2 regions of the Geobacillus sp. E263 genome follow, and region 2 is predicted to be linked to the other one. Evidence: riboswitches for the same ligand, from Rfam matches in the RefSeq annotation. Region 2 holds a riboswitch; the other holds the start of a gene.

Region 1 (9,468 bases), 610 kb from region 2:
GCAATTAAATGCACGCAAGAAACGTGCTTAAGCTGCTCAAGCAAATCCTCGATAATTGCTTTTCCGATGCCATGACCTTGGAAATCACGATGAACGACGACATCATAAATCGCCGCATTAAATACTCCATCGGAAAGCGCACGGCCAAACCCAACGATGCGTCCGTTATAGACCGCAAGTGCAATCACGTCGCTTGCTTCAAATACCTGTTGGATGATTTCCTCGGAATGTTTCGTCCATCCGGCTGATTCGTATACATCTTTCATCTCTTGCCAATTCGCCTTGGATAAATCTCTATAGACGTGAATGTTCACCTCGATCCCCCTTACTGTCTCGAATTCGTTTCTTTTTCAAGCGCATTTGCGATTCAATCTAGCTTTCGATTGATACGTTGCAACGATCCGATTGCGGATAATACAAAATATGTCTAAAACATTGATATATCAGCATTTCTTTAAAAACTAAAAATAACATCATGGTATTGTCTTTCATTCGTATCCGAGAAAGCTTCCTCCCTATTAGAAGGGATATCCATATATTCAATAGCTTCCGGGAATTGGGATTCTGTTAAATCATAACGCTGACCATTTATTTTATTGTAAAAATGCCAACCTTCAGGAGTCGTTGTTTTTATTATTTCTCCACCAAATAGATCGTTTACCACTAACGCAGTTACTCCACATTGTCCTTTTGCTGGATTCTGACGAGTCCATTTCGAGCTTGATTCGATTGACCAGGCTTTCATTAAAACATTTTTGAGTTCAAATATTTTCTCTTCCAAGACTATGCATTGGTTAACCCCCTTCTTTCTGAACCAAAAATGACTCTAAATAAAAATTTAACCCATGCGCATATAAAGTACAAAAAATTTCTACAGATTTTAATTCTTTCAAAAATCATCCCCCTCATGATTTCGCTGATTATTGAACATCCATGGTTGGTTCAATAACCAAAATAAAAATCGACCATATGTGGTACAGTCAAGAAGTTTGTGCAATGCATGATAGAGTAGATCAACCTTTAAGAAAATGGACAAACATGTACGCATATCTTTTTATATATAACACTAAAAAAGGAGGTCATCAGGTAATGACACCAATTGAACTTTTCGCATGGACATTATCAGCTATTTTAGGGATTAGCTTTATTATTTCTTTAGCGGCAGTAGCAAGAAAACCGAGATACATTACTAAAACAGAACATAAAAGAACTGACCTTCCTGAATAAATAAATGATTTAAAAACCATGATAAAGGAAATACAATACGCTAGCTGTGTACGAATCACTTTTCTTTCTCTCCACTGAAACTTTAGTTATTCTTTTGTTTCTTCCTAATTGTTGTTATCCTTTCTGGCATTTTCTTAAGTTTTCGATTATATTTTTTATGAAAAAATGTAACAAAAGATGCCACGTGCGCCATTTTATATCCCCCTAGTATAAACTTATTCGTCTATTCTATCTCTATCCGATTATTTCCTGCCTATATAGTTGCGAACGCCGCTTTCTCAACGTATCATTTTATTTATATAAACAATACATAGAAAGGGTGCACGCCATTGACAAAACAGCTGCCGCCAGGCCAATTTGAAACGGAAAAATGGCCGATTCTCCATGAGGGGGATGTATACCAGTTCGATGAAGAAACATGGGATTTTCGTTTGTTTGGGGATGTAAAAGAGGAAGTTTCGCTATCTTACCGGCAGGTGATGGAGCTGCCGAAAACGATATCGACGATTGATATGCATTGTGTGACGACATGGTCAAAGTTTGATACGACATTTGAGGGGATTGCCTTTCGCGAGTTTTTGCGCTTTGTTGAACTGGCCCCAGATGTGAAATACGTGAAAATTTATGGCTACTTAAAAGGAGACCGCTTCGGCTATTCGGCGAACTTGCCGCTCGAGGCGCTTATGGGCGATGACGCGCTGTTTGTGTATCGCTGGAAAGACAAACATCATGACTGGCAAGATATTTCTCCAAAACACGGCTATCCGCTTCGCTTTATTCCACCCGCAACGTTTTATTTATGGAAAGGAGCGAAATGGGCATCCGGAATTCAGTTTATGAAAAAAGACGAACCGGGATATTGGGAGCTGCGCGGCTATTCGATGACGGCCAATCCGTTTAAAGAAGAGCGCTTTGCCGATCCAAACGATATGTAAAACTTTTTTGAAAAGTTCATTGTATTCACTCCTAAAAAACGAGAGTTTCTTTTTTAGAGTTCCTCTCAGCTTGCCGACAAAGTCGACAAGCTGAGAAAGAGTCTTTTCTAAGACAATCTCTTTTTATTTTTTGCACTCTTCATACACGGAAGAAACGAGCACACAATGATTTTCTTTTACTGCCATGTTGCCCATTCTCAACCTTTACATTGTCCTTTTTATACGCTCTATCCAGTTTTTCATTATTGTCTTGGCATCATTCGAGGTTTTTACTTTTTTGCATTTAGCATATATTTTCATTAGAAAACCTATTTTTAATGTATTGGCTGTTTAAAGGTGGTTCTTGCATTCCTTTGGTTGAAAATTCAGGTAATTGGGATAAGAAGTCGAAAAATTCTAATTTTCCCCTTTCTTGATATTTGCGAATATTAAGAAGCAGAAAAAATAACTTTAGCATGGTTATTTAATAAGAGGCTGCCTCAAGAGGTCGATTCAACGGCCTTTTGAGGCAGCCTCGCTGCATATATGCACTATGCATGATTCGTTGCCGCTTGTTTTTGCATCCACTGGTGCAAACGGACAAACAAGAGCATAAATACAATCGTGATCATCGCGCCTTTTACTGCGTTAAACGGCAAGATAGCCGAAACAACCAATGCCCTTGTTTCCGGCGCGCTCATCGCCGGGGCTCCTAGAAAGATCGTATACGCCGGCAGAAACACGTAGTAGTTCAATACGCTCATCATCAGCGCCATAACGGCGGTGCCAATGACTAAACCAGCCAGCATTCCTTTTTTTGATTTTGTTTTATGATATACGTAATATGTCGGCAAAATAAACGTAATCCCGGCCATAAAGTTGGCGATATGACCGACCGGAACGCCGGTAGGACTGCCGACCATGAAATAATTCAACACATTTTTCAGCAATTCAACGGACACTCCCGCCAGCGGTCCGTACAGAATCGCGGCGATCAATGCAGGAATATCGCTGAAATCCACCAATAGAAAGTTTGGAAATGGCGGAAGCGGAAAGTTTAACAGCATCAGTAAATACGAGATGGCGCTAAACACTCCAATTAAGACAAGCGCGCGAATATTCATTTTTCTCATGTCGATTCTCCTCTCCTTCTCGTGATCCATCCTCACAAGAAGAAGGCTGCCAACTTTGAGCGTCAAATAAAAAACCCTTAAGTGTTCACACTTAAGGGAGAAAAAGGGTATGCTCAAATAGACGTTCGATCGCGCAACATTCGAACGCCGGCAAACCTTCATCTTCTCCCATCCAGACTATACTGTCGGCTCCGGAATTGCACCGGATCGTGCCTATGCGGCTCGCGGGCTGAGAAGCAAATTGCTTCATCACCGCCGGTCGGGAATTTCACCCTGCCCCGAAGATGAATCGTATTATAATTTTTTTAATATTATTATATAATTTCTTTATGCGTTATGTCTATCATCAATGCAGTGCATATGAATGCTCTTTTTTCTCACACCAACATGATTTTTCATTTTTATGATAAAATAAAGAAGGAAAAAGATAGTAAATAATAAGGAGCTGACTATCATGAAAAACGAAATCATTGAACGTTTTACGAAGTATGTTCAAGTTGACACCCAGTCTGACCCGAACAGTGATACTTGTCCCTCCACTCCGGGTCAATGGACGCTAGCGAAAATGCTAGTAGAAGAATTAAAAGCAATCGGCATGGAAGAAGTAACAATAGACGAAAACGGCTATATCATGGCAACATTGCCCGCAAATACCGATAAAGATGTGCCAACCATTGGCTTTTTAGCCCATATGGATACGGCTCCCGAATTTACCGGCGCCAATGTAAAACCGCAAATTGTCGAAAACTACGATGGCAATGATATCATATTAAATGAGGCGCTACATATTGTGCTTTCGCCGAAAGATTTTCCGGAACTTGCAAACTACAAAGGCCATACATTAATCACCACTGACGGCACGACGCTGCTTGGCGCGGACAATAAAGCGGGAATCGCGGAAATTATGACGGCGATGGCCTACTTAATCCAACATCCGGAAATTAAACACGGAAAAGTGCGCGTCGCGTTTACACCGGATGAAGAAATCGGCAGAGGGCCGCATAAGTTTGACGTCGCTAAGTTCGGTGCTAAATATGCGTACACAGTCGATGGCGGTCCGCTTGGCGAACTAGAGTATGAAAGCTTTAACGCTGCGGAGGCAAAAATCAAATTTAAGGGAAAAAATGTTCATCCAGGCACCGCCAAAGGCAAAATGATTAACTCGATGAAAATCGCGATGGAATTTCACGCACAGCTTCCTGCCAACGAAGCGCCGGAACATACGGAAGGCTACGAAGGATTTTATCATTTGCTTTCCTTCCAAGGAAATGTCGAAGAAACAGCGCTTCATTACATTATCCGCGACTTTGACCGCGAACAATTTGAAGAGCGCAAAGCAAAAATGCGGGAAATCGCGGCAAAACTGCAAGAAAAATACGGAAAAGAGCGAATCGCGATCGAAATAAAAGACCAATATTATAACATGAGAGAAAAAATCGAACCGGTCCGCGAAGTTGTCGATATCGCCTATGAAGCGATGAAAAACTTAAATATTGAACCGAAAATTTCGCCGATCCGCGGCGGCACGGACGGGTCGCAGCTTTCGTACATGGGGCTGCCGACTCCAAATATTTTCACGGGCGGCGAAAACTTCCACGGCCGCTATGAATACATTTCCGTCGACAACATGATCAAAGCAACAAACGTCATTATTGAAATTATTAAGCTGTTCGAGCAAAAAGCGTAACAGAAAAGCTGGTTCCAACGGCGCTTTGGAACCAGCTTTTTCATATTTAGCGAAGCTGTTGAATGCGCCCTTCGATTCGGGCATCAAATGGCTGAGGAAGCTGTTGAATATAATGGATAAGCGCATCCAAATCGACCGGTCCTACTTCGCGGTTTTTCCCTTCCGTAATCTTTGGATCAGGTTTGATGCTATCTTGATAGGTAGTCACAATTTCTGCTTTTTTCGCAACAACGTCTTTTGTCCGCCGATCAATGGTTAAATCCACATCCGAAAAAGCAGTTCCATAAGAATATGATTGAACAAGCAGTTTGCCGTCCACTTCGGCGTTTAAATACGCATGATTATGACCAGCAAAAATAACGTCGACTTCATCATCCACTGTTTTCGCAATGTCTACAATTTCTCCACTCGCGTTGGAACCATCTTTATTAGAAACCCCTGGATTATGTGCAAGGACAACGATTGCACGCACTCCCCGCCGTTTTAGTTGTTTCACCGCCTCGTTAATCGCTTCCGCTTCATCCTTGAATGCAAACCCAGCCACACCGCTTGGAATGACGATGCTTGGTGTATCCGATAAAGTTACTCCGATAAAACCAATCGGTATTCCTTTCACTTTTTTAATAACATAAGGTGGAAGAATCGGTTTGCCTGTCTTTTTATCGATTACATTCGCGCTTACGTATGGAAAATCCGCGCCACGAAAATAGCCGGTTTTTTTTGATTGAACGCCAACGGCTTTAGCGTTTTACAAATTTTCTTTCCCTTCTACACCGTTAATGGAGTAGCTTGCCGTAATATTAGCATTTAACGAATGGGATACAGAACAGTACTTCTCTTTCGACAATTGAATAGCGCGGACGACTTTGTCTTCTGGCAAATCCCCTTCTAACACATAATGAATGTGAATATCCGTAAACCGTTTTGGATGATCGTCCGCACGGGTTCCTTCCACTTCTATATAAAACGATCGAACTTCAAGCCGCATTTTTGTCAAGATCGATATAATATCAATTCCCGTACATCCGGCAAGCCCGTGTAAAATTAATTCCATCGGTCTCGCCCCGGAATCTTGTCCCCCTGCTTCTTTGGAAGCATCAATCGGAATTTGCACTCCTGATGCGCTCATCCCTGTAAACGACATTTGCCCGTTCCACGTTACTTTCGTTTTCATTTCTTTTCTTCCTCCTCTTTCAGTTCCAGCGATAAAATAACCATGTTATCATCTAGTTTACTTTGCCAAAAAAATAAATGCAAAAAAAATACCTTCCGTTGATATGTTCTATTTTCCTTCTAGCGTTTTTTTTCATGCATGGTAAAATAAAAACATGCACAAATTTGATAAGTAAAGGGTGTAGAGAGGTTGATGGAAAAAGCACTCATTTTGATCACAGCTTACCTTCTCGGATCGATTCCGTTTGCGCTCCTTGTCGGAAAAATAGGATACGGAATCGATATTCGCGAGCATGGCAGCGGAAATCTAGGAGGGACAAATACATTTCGCGTCCTTGGCGTAAAAGCAGGAATGATCGTCACATGCGGAGATATGCTAAAAGGGACGCTGGCGGCAAGCCTGCCTGTATTGTTCTCCGTGCACATACATCCGCTGTTAGCAGGAGTGTGCGCTGTCATCGGACATACATATCCGATTTTTGCCAAATTCCGCGGCGGGAAAGCGGTCGCAACATCGGCAGGTGTGATGCTGTTTTATTCACCGTTTTTGTTCGTTTCGCTTCTTACTGTCTTTTTCATTGTTTTATATATTTCCAAGTATGTTTCGTTATCTTCGATGTTAGCCGGGGTATATGCCGTTATTTATACCATCTTTTTTACTGATGACATTCCACTAATGATCGCAGTATCGTTATTAACGGCGTTTATCTTTTACCGCCACCGCGCGAATATAAAACGCATTGTCAACAAAACGGAACCAAAAATCAAGTGGCTGGGCAGAAAATAAATGATCTTATTATTTTGAGCAGCAAGAAAGGAGTTGGATCATTGAAATTACCAAGCGAATTCATCGAAAAAATGGAGAGGCTTTTGGAAGATGAAGCTTCTCGTTTTTTTTCCACCTATCATGAAGAAAAAGCAAACGGGTTGCGGTTCAATCCATTGAAAATCGACCGCGAGACGTTTTTAACGCTCGTCCCGTTTGCACTTTCCCCCGTTCCGTTTTGCCCAACTGGTTTTTATTATGACGCACACGAACAACCTGGAAAGCATCCGTATCACGCGGCAGGGCTCTATTATATCCAAGAGCCGAGCGCGATGTTTGTAGCTGAAGTGTTAAAGCCTAATCCAGGGGAGTTTGTTCTTGACCTTTGCGCCGCACCTGGCGGAAAAACGACGCAGCTTGCGGCAATGATGAAAAATCAAGGACTGATTATCGCCAATGAAATTCATCCGAAGCGCGTCAAAGCACTATCGGAAAATATCGAGCGGTTTGGGATTACGAATGCGCTTGTTACGAATGAAACACCGGAAAAGCTCGCGAAATATTTCCCTGGTTTTTTTGACAAAATCTTAGTAGATGCTCCATGCTCGGGGGAAGGCATGTTTCGAAAAGACGAAGAAGCTGTACAATTTTGGAGCCAAGCGCACATCGAACAATGCGCCATCAAACAGCGGCATATTTTAGATTGTGCATACGAGATGTTAAAAGAAGGCGGCATTCTCGTCTATTCCACTTGCACGTTTTCTCCGGAAGAAAACGAACAGACCATAGAAGCTTTTTTACAAACCTATGATGATCTTGAATTGCTGTCGATTGAAAAAGTTCATGGCATTCAGCCGGGAAGACGGGAATGGACGAACACGAACTTCGAGGAAATGGAGAGAACGGCTCGGCTATGGCCGCATTCGTTAAAAGGGGAAGGCCATTTTGTCGCGAAAATAAAAAAAACAGGCCCGTCCCCTTCATGGAATGGACGCTATGCCAAGCCAAACGCCTCCAAACAAATGGTTCGCGAGTATCGGCAGTTTGAACAAGAAGTATTGCAAACAGAAATCGAAAAACCGATGTATGCCTTTCAACACCATCTATTCGCCCTACCTGACCACTGCCCGAATTTCGATGGCCTGAAAGTCGTGCGGGCAGGTCTTCACTTAGGAGAAGCGAAAAAGCAGCGGTTTGAGCCGAACCATGCACTTGCCTTATCGCTAAAGCCGCAAGACGTTCGTTACTCCCTTGACTTGTCAAGCGACAGCGTAGAATGTCTAAAATATTTGCGCGGAGAAACGATTCAGACGGGAGAAGACCGCGGCTGGCTGCTTGTGACCGTTGATGGTTATCCGCTCGGGTGGGGAAAAGAAGTAAAAGGTATGGTGAAAAACTTTTATCCGAAAGGACTGCGAATCAACTAATAAATAGGGGCGCGCTCACAAGCGGCCCTTATTGTTTTGCCGATGTCGGAATCGTCAGCGTAAATACAATTTCATCCTTTGCCAAATCAATTTTCCGAGCGGAAACTTGATAACCGTTGCCGAAACGAATATCAGTAAGCTCCACATACACGCGGTTAACCTTCGGATCAATGATCACTTCATCTGGCAATGGCGCGTGTTTTCGTAAATATCTTAACACGTACGTGACCGGAAGCTCCCAATCGCCCAGCGATATTTCCGGACTTTCTAGCACTACATTTCCGCCTTTAACCACTTTCGGAATAAAAGAAACGACGAGGTCCATCTCCCGGCCAAATACAGGGAGCTTGCTTGCCACATACACTCGATCATCAAGCCAAACTCGATATTGCACGGGATGGTCTTTTGCTTTTTTACGAATATAATCATTGATCACCGTATTCAAATGTTCTTTGTTCGAATATACCGTAAACGTGGCTCCTTTTACTTTTTTCGGAGACGGCACCGATATCGGTTTAGCCGGCTGAAACAACCAAACAGCAAAAAGCATCACAACAGCAATATCCAATACCACCAATGTCCAAAACCATTTTTTCCAATTCATTGTTCCAAACTCCCTAACCACATTTCTTCGTGTTGCTGCAATTGTTCATACACACGTCTTGCGATTAATTCATACCCTACTTCATTTGGATGAAACTGGTCGCTATATAACACATCATCCCGGCCATCAAACAAATCTTTCACATTGACAAAAATCGTCCGATCATAGCGCGCCAACACCGCTTTGCTCCCATTATTCCATAGCTCAATCACATCGTTGATTTCCGGAATATTTGGAAGCAAGTTAGAAAATGGATTGTATAAGCCGACAAGAACAATAGTAGCATGTTGGTTATATGTGCGAATCATTGCCAAAAGATGATCCAACCGCTTGGCAAATCGTTTTTGTTCCTTCTCAAACAAAGCATACGATAAATCAAAAAAATGGGAGCGAACAATTTTCATCATGTCATTGCCGCCGATGGTGATGAAAATAAGATCCGCCTGTCGGACTTCGTTTGCGTGCTCATGGACAACATCATCAAGCTTGGAAATCCGTAACCCTCGCTTTCCAAAATTGATGACCGAGAGCGTTCGC
Region 2 (9,468 bases):
CGACTTTGGAATTGAGTTTCTCCGCATGGCAGCGATTCATACCCCAACGCCGCTTTCTACCGCAATGGGCTTAATCGCCGCGGTGTTAATCGGAGAAATTGCGATCAATGTCGGATTGTTTGTCCCGGAAGTAATTTTATATATTTCTGTTTCCGCCATCGGTTCGTTTGCGACACCAAGCTATGAGTTGAGCATTGCGAATAAAATATCACGATTGTTTCTTGTCATTGCGGTGGCATTGTTTAAAGTGCCAGGGCTTGTGATCGGCACAACGGTTTATTTGCTTCTGCTGATTCGAATTCGTTCATTAAACACGCCGTACTTATGGCCGTTTATTCCGTTTGATCCGGCCGCTTTTATGCAAATTATCGTCCGTCGTTCTGTAGCGGGAGCAAAAGTAAGACCGAGCATCGTCCATCCGCAAAACCGCCGCAGGCAACCATCATAAATTTGCAAAAAGCCGCTCAAAGGACCGATTATTATTGGCTCATCAACACGCTTAGAAGTTGCAACTTTTTTATAATTATGATACTTTATACGTAATCTTTTTTCTTCAAAAGACAGTTATACCTCATGCTAACTGTCTTTTTTTGCTTTCTGCATGCATAAATTAATGCGGTTTGATAATTTTTATTTTGCGGGAATGAGGGGTTCGTATGTTTTTTCATGGAACAAGCCGTGTCAATGACAAGGGGCATTTAGAAATTGGCGGTGTCGATACCGTTGATTTAGCGAAAGAATATGGAACACCATTGTATATTTATGATGTGGCACTCATTCGTGAGCGTGCGCGGGGGTTTAAAGAAGCGTTTCAAAAACATGGCGTCAAAGCACAAGTTGCCTATGCAAGCAAGGCATTTTCTTCCATTGCGATGGTTCAGTTAGCAGAAGAAGAAGGATTATCGTTGGATGTAGTGTCAGGAGGAGAGCTGTATACAGCATTGCAAGCGGGATTTCCGCCAGAACGCATCCATTTTCATGGAAATAATAAAAGTCGCGACGAATTAATGATGGCCCTTGACCATGGAGTCGGATGCATTGTTGTCGATAACTTTTATGAACTGGAATTGTTGGAACAACTAAGCAAGCAGTACGGAAAAAAAACGGCGATTTTACTAAGAGTCACCCCTGGTGTGGAGGCGCATACGCACGATTATATTTTAACCGGTCAGGAAGATTCAAAATTTGGGTTTGATTTGAACAATGGCCAAGCAGATGAAGCGCTGCAAAAAGCGCTATCTTCCCCGCATTTTTCCGTAATGGGAATTCACTGCCATATCGGTTCGCAAATTTTCGAAACGACAGGATTTGTGTTGGCGGCACAAAAAATTTTCCAAAAAATTGGTCAGTGGAAGGAAACGTACGGATTTATTCCAACGGTTGTCAATCTTGGCGGTGGATTTGGCATTCGCTATACGAGTGATGACGACCCGATTCCTGTCTCGGAATACGTCGACCAAATTGTAGAGGAAGTAAAAAAACAAGCAAGCGAAAAAAATATTCCAATGCCAGAAATCTGGATTGAGCCGGGACGCTCCCTTGTCGGCGATGCGGGAACGACGATTTATTCGATCGGTTCGCGCAAAGATGTGCCGAATGTCCGTCATTACGTTGCGGTAGACGGAGGGATGAGCGACAATATCCGCCCGGCGCTATATGATGCGAAGTATGAAGCGGTGTTAGCGAATCGAGTGTTGGACGAAAAAAATGAGATTGTCGCCATCGCCGGGAAGTGTTGTGAATCAGGAGATATGCTTATTTGGGATTTGCCGCTGCCAAAAGCATCCCCTGGCGATTATTTAGCCGTTTTTTGCACTGGGGCGTATGGCTATTCGATGGCGAACAACTATAACCGCATTCCACGTCCAGCTGTCGTGTTTGTGGAAAATGGAGAAGCACAACTCGTTGTTAAACGGGAAACGTATGAAGATTTAGTGCGGCTTGATGTACCGCTTAAAACAAAAGTGAATAAGTAAGTTTGCAAATAAAAAGCGCCCAAAAAACGTTTGGGCGCTTTTTCCTTATTGATTGTTTTGCGGCTCGGAAGAAGTAAACGCTGATTTAATGGCGTTCCAAATTTCTTTTAAAATGTCGATAATGTTTTGAATAAATGTTTTTCCTTCTTCTGATTGAAGGAACGTGGATAATTTATCTTTCGCTTTGCTTAATTGATCATTGACTTGATTCCAATCGATATTAGCGTTTTTCATTTTATTGAATAACGAAATTAAACTGTTTATTTCATCTTCCGTTAACGTAATTCCGAGGTCTTTTGCGATTTTTTCAATAAGCGCGCGCAAATCGGCATCCGTTTGCGGCGGATTATTTGCGATTTCTTCTTTAATTTTCGCAAGAAGGGCAACCGCTTTATCCGTTCCGATAGATTCCCCAAGTTTTGCGGTTTTGACCATTTCCTCCGTAGCCACTTTTTTTACATCCTCAGGAATGACTTGATCGGAAGAGACTTCGTATGCCTTCATTAATCCGGTTAACGCAGCCGTACCGGACACTGCAAACGGAGCAGTGACATAAATTTTCGCATCTTTCACTCCCGCTGTAATCAGGGCGTTTGTGTACATTTCTTCTGTTACCCATGTGATATTATGAGTTTCTACGTCCAACCCAGAGCCTTTCGCACCGATCGTAATCATCGATGAGGAAATTGCTCTCGTTCCGATTTGCGCTTTTGGAATAAGACCATCGAGATATTTATGTTCTTCCGCGTTAGAAACCGTAATGATTTGTGCATTGTCCGGAGCATTCATTTCATTTAAAATTTGTTGCTTTTGCTGTTCGGTTAAATTTTCGCCTAATGTAATAATCACATCGCCTTCTGCCGCATCTGCTGCTGCCATGGCAGGAAATGTAAATAGCAACGATGCAAGCAGACACCCTATCAACATTCGTTTCACAATGCCAGCCTCCTTTGTAAGGATAACTTGATTATAGCGTTTCTGTTTGCTTTTTTCTACTCATCATTATATTACTTTTTTTATATTAGCAATAATGATATGATAGTGGTGCGTTATCATCAAAAAGGAGCTGTTTATATATGGCGAAAAAAGGATATATCTTAATGGAAAATGGGAAAAAAATCGAGTTTGAACTATTTCCAAATGAAGCGCCGATTACGGTAGCAAATTTCGAAAAATTAGCAAATGAAGGATTTTATAACGGTTTGACGTTCCACCGCGTCATTCCTGGTTTTGTCAGCCAAGGAGGGTGCCCGTATGGCAACGGAACGGGGGATGCCGGCTATACGATTCCGTGCGAAACAGATAACAACCCGCATAAACATGTGACTGGGGCGATTTCGATGGCGCACCGCGGCCGCGATACAGGAAGCTGCCAATTTTTCATCGTTCATGAACCACAGCCGCACTTAGAGGGGGTACATACCGTATTTGGCCAAGTAACATCGGGAATGGACGTTGTAAAATCGATGAAAAACGGCGATGTCATGAAAGAAGTAAAAGTGTTTGATGAGGAATAAGGATGAAAAAGACTAACAGAGGCGCTGTTAAGTCTTTTTTATAAAATGATGGACCGTAAATTTATACATACATGAAAAAGTGGCAAGAGGTGAAATGATGAGGAGGAACAATTGGATACTATTTTTTCTTTTATTAGGAGCAAGCTTTTTGTGGGGAGTTATTTATTGGATGTTTATTGCAAAATAGTGAAAAGCGGTCATTTTTGCGCCGAATCTCCTCACTTTTATTTTCACAATCAAGGAAGAATAGACAAACCGCTTTTGTGTGATATAATAATAAAAAATTCCATATTGTTCGTATCCTTCGGGGCAGGGTGAAATTCCCGACCGGCGGTGATGAAGTGCTGTCACTTCTCAGCCCGCGAGCCGTATAGGCACGATCCGGTGCAATTCCGGAGCCGACAGTATAGTCTGGATGGGAGAAGGATCACAAGATGCACATGGCCGTACTATATTAGATAAGGAGCGGTTTCGTTTGTCGCAACTCCGCTTTCCAAAATATAGAACGCGATATTTAGCGGGGATAGCTATGTGGAGTAGCGAATAAATGGCGTTTTCGCAATATGTGAGTTATTTTTTCCATATTTCAACAAAGAAAGCTGTCTAAGTTATTTTTTGGATAACGTGTCTTTGTATGAATTGTGGCTAAAAACAGACATATTCTTTCACACAACTGAAAAACTTGCTTCCCCGCTTATATAATGCCGTTTTTTAGTACGCAAAAATGCAATCATTGTGATTCTGCATAATCCTGCCCTAGGACTTTGGACCTAGGGTTTTCTTTATGCCAAAAAAGGAGGCAGCGCCATGCGAAACGATGAACAGTATATGCGCCTAGCAATCGAAATCGCCAAAGCAGGAATTGGACAAACGTCTCCTAATCCGGTTGTCGGCGCTGTTGTGGTGAAAGATGGAGAAATTGTCGGATTTGGCGCCCATTTGAAAGCAGGGGAGCCGCACGCGGAGGTACATGCCATCCGTATGGCGGGAGAAAAAGCGAAAGGATCTACCGTTTATGTAACGCTGGAGCCGTGCAGTCATTATGGGAAAACGCCCCCTTGCGCCGATTTATTAGTGGAAACAGGTGTTCAACGCGTTGTCATTGCGACGACAGATCCGAACCCGCTCGTAGCCGGTAAAGGCATCGAAAAACTAAGGAGTGCGGGAATTGACGTGAAGCTTGGGGTGCTGAAAGAGGAAGCGGATGAGTTAAACCGCGTGTTTTTCCACTACATTGCGACAAAAATGCCGTTTGTGACGCTAAAATATGCAAGCAGTCTTGATGGAAAAATTGCAACGACAACCGGAGAAAGCAAATGGATTACATCCGAAGCGGCCCGGGAAGATGTGCATCGCTATCGGGCGGTGCATGATGCGATTCTTGTTGGGGTAAACACCGTTATTGCGGATAATCCAAGTTTAACCGTAAGGCTTCCCGAAGGTGGAAAAAATCCGATACGCATCGTTTTAGATACGCATTTGCGCACGCCGCTTGATGCAAACATTCTCAATGATGGCCAAGCGGAAACGTGGATTGTTGTCGGCAGTGAAATCAGCGTTGAAAAAAGGAAGCGGTATGAGAAAGAAAATGTACAAATTATTTCCATGAAAAAGCCGCATATTGATATAGATGAATTGCTGCGCGTACTTGGTGAGAAACGAATTACTTCCCTTTTTGTTGAAGGCGGATCACACGTGCATGATAGTTTCGTGCGCGCCAAGGCAGTTAATGAAATCGTCGCATACTTTGCTCCGAAGATCATTGGCGGAAAACAAGCGCCAACGCCAATAGGGGGAATTGGTTTTGCCGGCATGGCTGACGTTATGCAGCTAGAAATTCGGCGAGTAGAGACGATCGGGCCAGATATAAAAATCGTCGCAATACCAAAATAAAAGGGTGAGTACACGATGTTTACAGGAATTATTGAGGAAGTCGGTACGATCGAGCAAATGAGACAGTCAGGCGAAGCGATTGTGATGACGATTGGAGCAAAAAAAGTTTTAGAAGACGTTCATCTTGGGGACAGCATCGCGGTCAACGGAGTTTGTTTGACCGTAACGTCGTTTACGGACCGATCGTTTACCGTTGATGTGATGCCGGAAACGGTAAGAGCCACATCGCTGCGCACGTTAACAAAAGGTTCGAAAGTGAATTTAGAACGGGCGATGGCAGCCAACGGCCGTTTTGGCGGTCACTTCGTTTCCGGACATGTCGACGGCATCGGTGAAATCATTCGTAAATGGCCATCGGCGAATGCGGTGTATTATGAAATTAAAATCCCGCAGGAATTGCGGAAATATATGATTTTAAAAGGGTCTGTCGCTGTCGATGGAACGAGTTTAACGATCTTCGGACTCACCGATGACACGTTTACGATTTCACTCATTCCGCATACGCGCACGGAAACGATTTTAGGCGATAAACAACCAGGAGATATTGTCAATATCGAATGTGATGTCATCGGAAAATATGTTGCCCAGTTCATGGAAGGAAAGAAAGAAGAACCGAAGTCGGCGATTACGCTTGAATTTTTAGAACGGCACGGTTTTAAGTAAGCAATAAAGGAGGAGCTGACGATGTTTGACACGATCGAAGAAGCGATTTATGAATTGATGCAAGGGAAAGTCATTATTGTATGTGATGACGAGGATCGTGAAAACGAAGGAGATTTTGTCGCATTGGCGGAAAAAGCGACCCCAGAAGTGATTAATTTTATGATTAAATACGGACGCGGCCTTGTTTGCGTTCCGATTACGGAAGAATTAGCCGATAAGCTTGATTTAGCCCCAATGGTCAATCATAATACGGATTCTCATGGCACTGCTTTTACGGTTAGCATTGATTATAAATCAACGACAACAGGCATTAGCGCTTATGAACGTTCGATGACGATTCAAGCGCTGTTAGATCCGAATGCGAAAGCGAGCGATTTTAAACGTCCTGGGCACGTTTTTCCACTTGTGGCGAAAAAAGGAGGCGTATTGCGGCGCGCCGGCCATACGGAAGCGGCGGTTGATTTAGCACGATTATGTGGTGCAAAGCCGGCTGGTGTGATTTGCGAAATCATTAAAGAGGATGGCACGATGGCGCGTGTTTCGGATTTAAGAAAAATCGCTGATGAATTTGATTTGAAAATGATCACGATTAAAGATTTAATCGAGTATCGGAGCCGAAAAGAAAAATTAGTGAAACGCGAAGTAGAAGTGATGCTTCCAACAGAGTTTGGCAAGTTTAAAGCAATTGGCTATACAAATATTGTTGATGGGAAAGAGCATGTTGCATTAGTGAAAGGCGAAATCATTCCAGATGAACCAATCCTTGTTCGGGTTCATTCCGAATGCTTAACAGGCGATGTGTTTGGCTCCTGCCGTTGTGATTGCGGACCGCAGCTTCATGCGGCGCTCCGCCAAATTGAAGAAGAAGGCCGCGGCGTTTTATTATATATGCGTCAAGAAGGCCGCGGCATCGGGTTAATCAACAAATTGCGCGCGTATAAGCTGCAAGAGCAAGGCTATGATACGGTGGAAGCAAATGAAAGGCTTGGATTCCCTGCCGATTTGCGCGACTATGGGATTGGCGCGCAAATTTTAAAAGATCTCGGCGTGACGAAAATGCGACTATTGACAAATAATCCGCGGAAAATCACTGGATTAAAAGGACACGGCCTTGAAGTCGTTGAGCGTGTTCCACTGCAAATGCCGGCGAACAAGGAAAATGAAAAATACTTGCGGACGAAGTATGAAAAATTAGGACATATGTTGCATTTTTAAAAAACATGTTCGCCATTTTTGCTTTTTTGTATTATGATGAATACGGTGGGCGGAAAAGATAGGAGGATTTGCGATGAAAGTAATGGAAGGAAATTTAGTCGGTACAGGATTAAAAATTGCCATTGTCATTTCCCGTTTTAATGAATTTATTACGAGCAAGTTATTATCTGGCGCCATGGATGGCCTCAAACGGCACGGGGTCAATGAAAACGATGTGACAGTAGCATGGGTGCCAGGAGCGTTTGAAATTCCGCTTATAGCGAAAAAATTAGCCGAATCGAGGCAATATGATGCCGTCATTGCGCTTGGCGCGGTCATTCGCGGGGCGACAAGCCATTACGATTACGTATGCAATGAAGTAGCAAAAGGGGTTTCCCACGCAGCTTTATCAACGGGAACACCGGTTATATTTGGAGTATTAACGACAGATACGATTGATCAGGCGATTGAACGCGCCGGAACAAAGGCAGGAAATAAAGGATGGGAAGCAGCGGTAAGCGCCATTGAGATGGCAAATCTTCTCCGCTCGCTTGCTTGATTTGTGTAAAAATGCATGAAAGAGTTCACAATATAATTAAGAACGTTTATAATACGTAATGAGAAAATGACGAAAGCACTTTTCTATTTTAGAAAAGTCTTTGTCGGTAATGAGGGAGTTTTTATGCTGATTCGTTATCGAAAAAACTATGAGAAAATAGCTATGGGTCTTCTGTCGTTCATGCCGACAGAAAAAGACTTAAAAAAACTGCAGCAAACGATCAAACAGTACGAAACAAACGATGATTGGCAACTGTTTTTATGGAAAGAGAACGAGGATATTATTGGCATTATCGGAGTGCTATTGCTCGATGAGGACACTGTTGAAATTCAACATATTAGTGTAAATCCTTCACACCGTCATCAAGGTATTGGCAAACAAATGGTGAAAGCGTTAAAGGAGATGTATCCTAACCATCGGTTGCAGGCAAATGAATTTACCGCGTCTTTTTTGGATAAATGTGAGTTTTAACGAAAGAGCTGCCGTTCATTGGTTCGGCAGCTCTTTGCTCTTTTTCTTTTGTTCTCGTGCCGCGATCACATCTGAGCGGTCGCGCAATTTATGTTTATGAATTAAAAATACATCGTTCATGTCACTTGCTTTTCCCCAAGAAAGCCCGCGCTCATCGCATATCGCTTGACACATTTTCCGCAATGTTTCATCGCAAACAGGCAGCTCGATGCTTTTATAAGCCTCGTTTTGTGCTATACGTTCGATATAACGTTCCAGCTGTTTGGCAAGCCGCTGTTCATCTAACCCTAACTCGCGAACCGCTTTTTGTTCTTTTTGTAAAAGTGATAGCGCTTTTCGCATCATACGCAGCGCCCCCTGACCGTTGCCGCGGCGATGATGGTACAGCGCTACGGCAATTTGAATAAGCACGACCCATACTTTTTTGTAGCCGTCTTTTTTCCAATGCTCTTCTAATATTTCATGACATTCAAAATAATCACGGTCTGTATGAAAATGAATTAAATAGCGGATATAAGCGTCAGGATACATCGTTTCACAACCTTTCTATTGTTGTATCCGTATTGTATCAATTGTATCATATTAGACGTGAAAAATTTGCTTGGACAATGTTAGATGATCGTCTATACTTAACGATAGCGTAATGAAAATGGTGGGATGAACGTGCAATATAATGTGAAAATTGATGCGTTTGAAGGTCCGCTCGATCTTTTGTTGCATTTAATTAATCGTTATGAAATCGATATTTATGATATTCCTGTTGCGCAAATTACCGAGCAATATATGGCATATATTCATGCGATGCAAGAATTGCAGCTGGATATCGCAAGTGAATATTTGGTGATGGCGGCAACGCTTTTGGCGATTAAAAGCAAAATGTTGCTGCCAAAACATGAAGAAGAAATATTGGATGAAGGTGTGGAACTGCCTGAAAGCGATCCGCGTGAAGAATTAATGCAGCGGTTGTTAGAATACAAAAAATTTAAAGAAGCGGCGCAAGCATTGAAAAAGAAGGAAGAAGAGCGAGCGCTTTTATTTACAAAGCCGCCGAGCGATTTAAGTATGTATGCAGACGAAAAAGAAATGATGAAGCGGCCGCTCGATGTAAATGTTTACGATATGCTTGGCGCGCTGTCAAAACTATTGCGCCGCAAAAAATTGCAAAAACCGCTTCACACGAAAGTTACCCGTCAAG

Evidence for each region. Region 2 has a riboswitch for FMN ahead of ribD (bifunctional diaminohydroxyphosphoribosylaminopyrimidine deaminase/5-amino-6-(5-phosphoribosylamino)uracil reductase RibD). Riboswitches for the same ligand answer to the same signal wherever they lie in the genome.
Region 1: another riboswitch for FMN. It lies ahead of FNL97_RS09290 (ECF transporter S component); the one in region 2 lies ahead of ribD (bifunctional diaminohydroxyphosphoribosylaminopyrimidine deaminase/5-amino-6-(5-phosphoribosylamino)uracil reductase RibD).

The regions. Positions count from the first base shown of each region.
Region 1 is NZ_CP041632.1:1,777,831-1,787,298, forward strand. It holds gene FNL97_RS09275 (GNAT family N-acetyltransferase) at 1-266, opposite strand, end outside; gene FNL97_RS09280 (YunG family protein) at 455-781, opposite strand; gene FNL97_RS18005 (hypothetical protein) at 1,090-1,227, shown strand; gene FNL97_RS09285 (sulfite oxidase-like oxidoreductase) at 1,557-2,162, shown strand; gene FNL97_RS09290 (ECF transporter S component) at 2,693-3,274, opposite strand; FMN riboswitch at 3,431-3,564, opposite strand; gene pepT (peptidase T) at 3,729-4,961, shown strand; partial or broken gene FNL97_RS09300 (metallophosphoesterase family protein) at 5,128-5,679, opposite strand; gene FNL97_RS09305 (OsmC family protein) at 5,710-6,135, opposite strand; gene plsY (glycerol-3-phosphate 1-O-acyltransferase PlsY) at 6,328-6,921, shown strand; gene FNL97_RS09315 (RsmF rRNA methyltransferase first C-terminal domain-containing protein) at 6,963-8,327, shown strand; gene FNL97_RS09320 (YpmS family protein) at 8,356-8,931, opposite strand; gene FNL97_RS09325 (SGNH/GDSL hydrolase family protein) at 8,928-9,468, opposite strand, start outside.
Region 2 is NZ_CP041632.1:1,163,738-1,173,205, forward strand. It holds gene FNL97_RS05990 (spore germination protein) at 1-448, shown strand, start outside; gene lysA (diaminopimelate decarboxylase) at 657-1,976, shown strand; gene FNL97_RS06000 (DUF1002 domain-containing protein) at 2,022-2,903, opposite strand; gene FNL97_RS06005 (peptidylprolyl isomerase) at 3,053-3,493, shown strand; FMN riboswitch at 3,790-3,924, shown strand; gene ribD (bifunctional diaminohydroxyphosphoribosylaminopyrimidine deaminase/5-amino-6-(5-phosphoribosylamino)uracil reductase RibD) at 4,301-5,386, shown strand; gene ribE (riboflavin synthase) at 5,402-6,049, shown strand; gene FNL97_RS06020 (bifunctional 3,4-dihydroxy-2-butanone-4-phosphate synthase/GTP cyclohydrolase II) at 6,071-7,264, shown strand; gene ribH (6,7-dimethyl-8-ribityllumazine synthase) at 7,338-7,802, shown strand; gene FNL97_RS06030 (GNAT family N-acetyltransferase) at 7,926-8,273, shown strand; gene FNL97_RS06035 (DUF309 domain-containing protein) at 8,289-8,804, opposite strand; gene FNL97_RS06040 (segregation/condensation protein A) at 8,931-9,468, shown strand, end outside.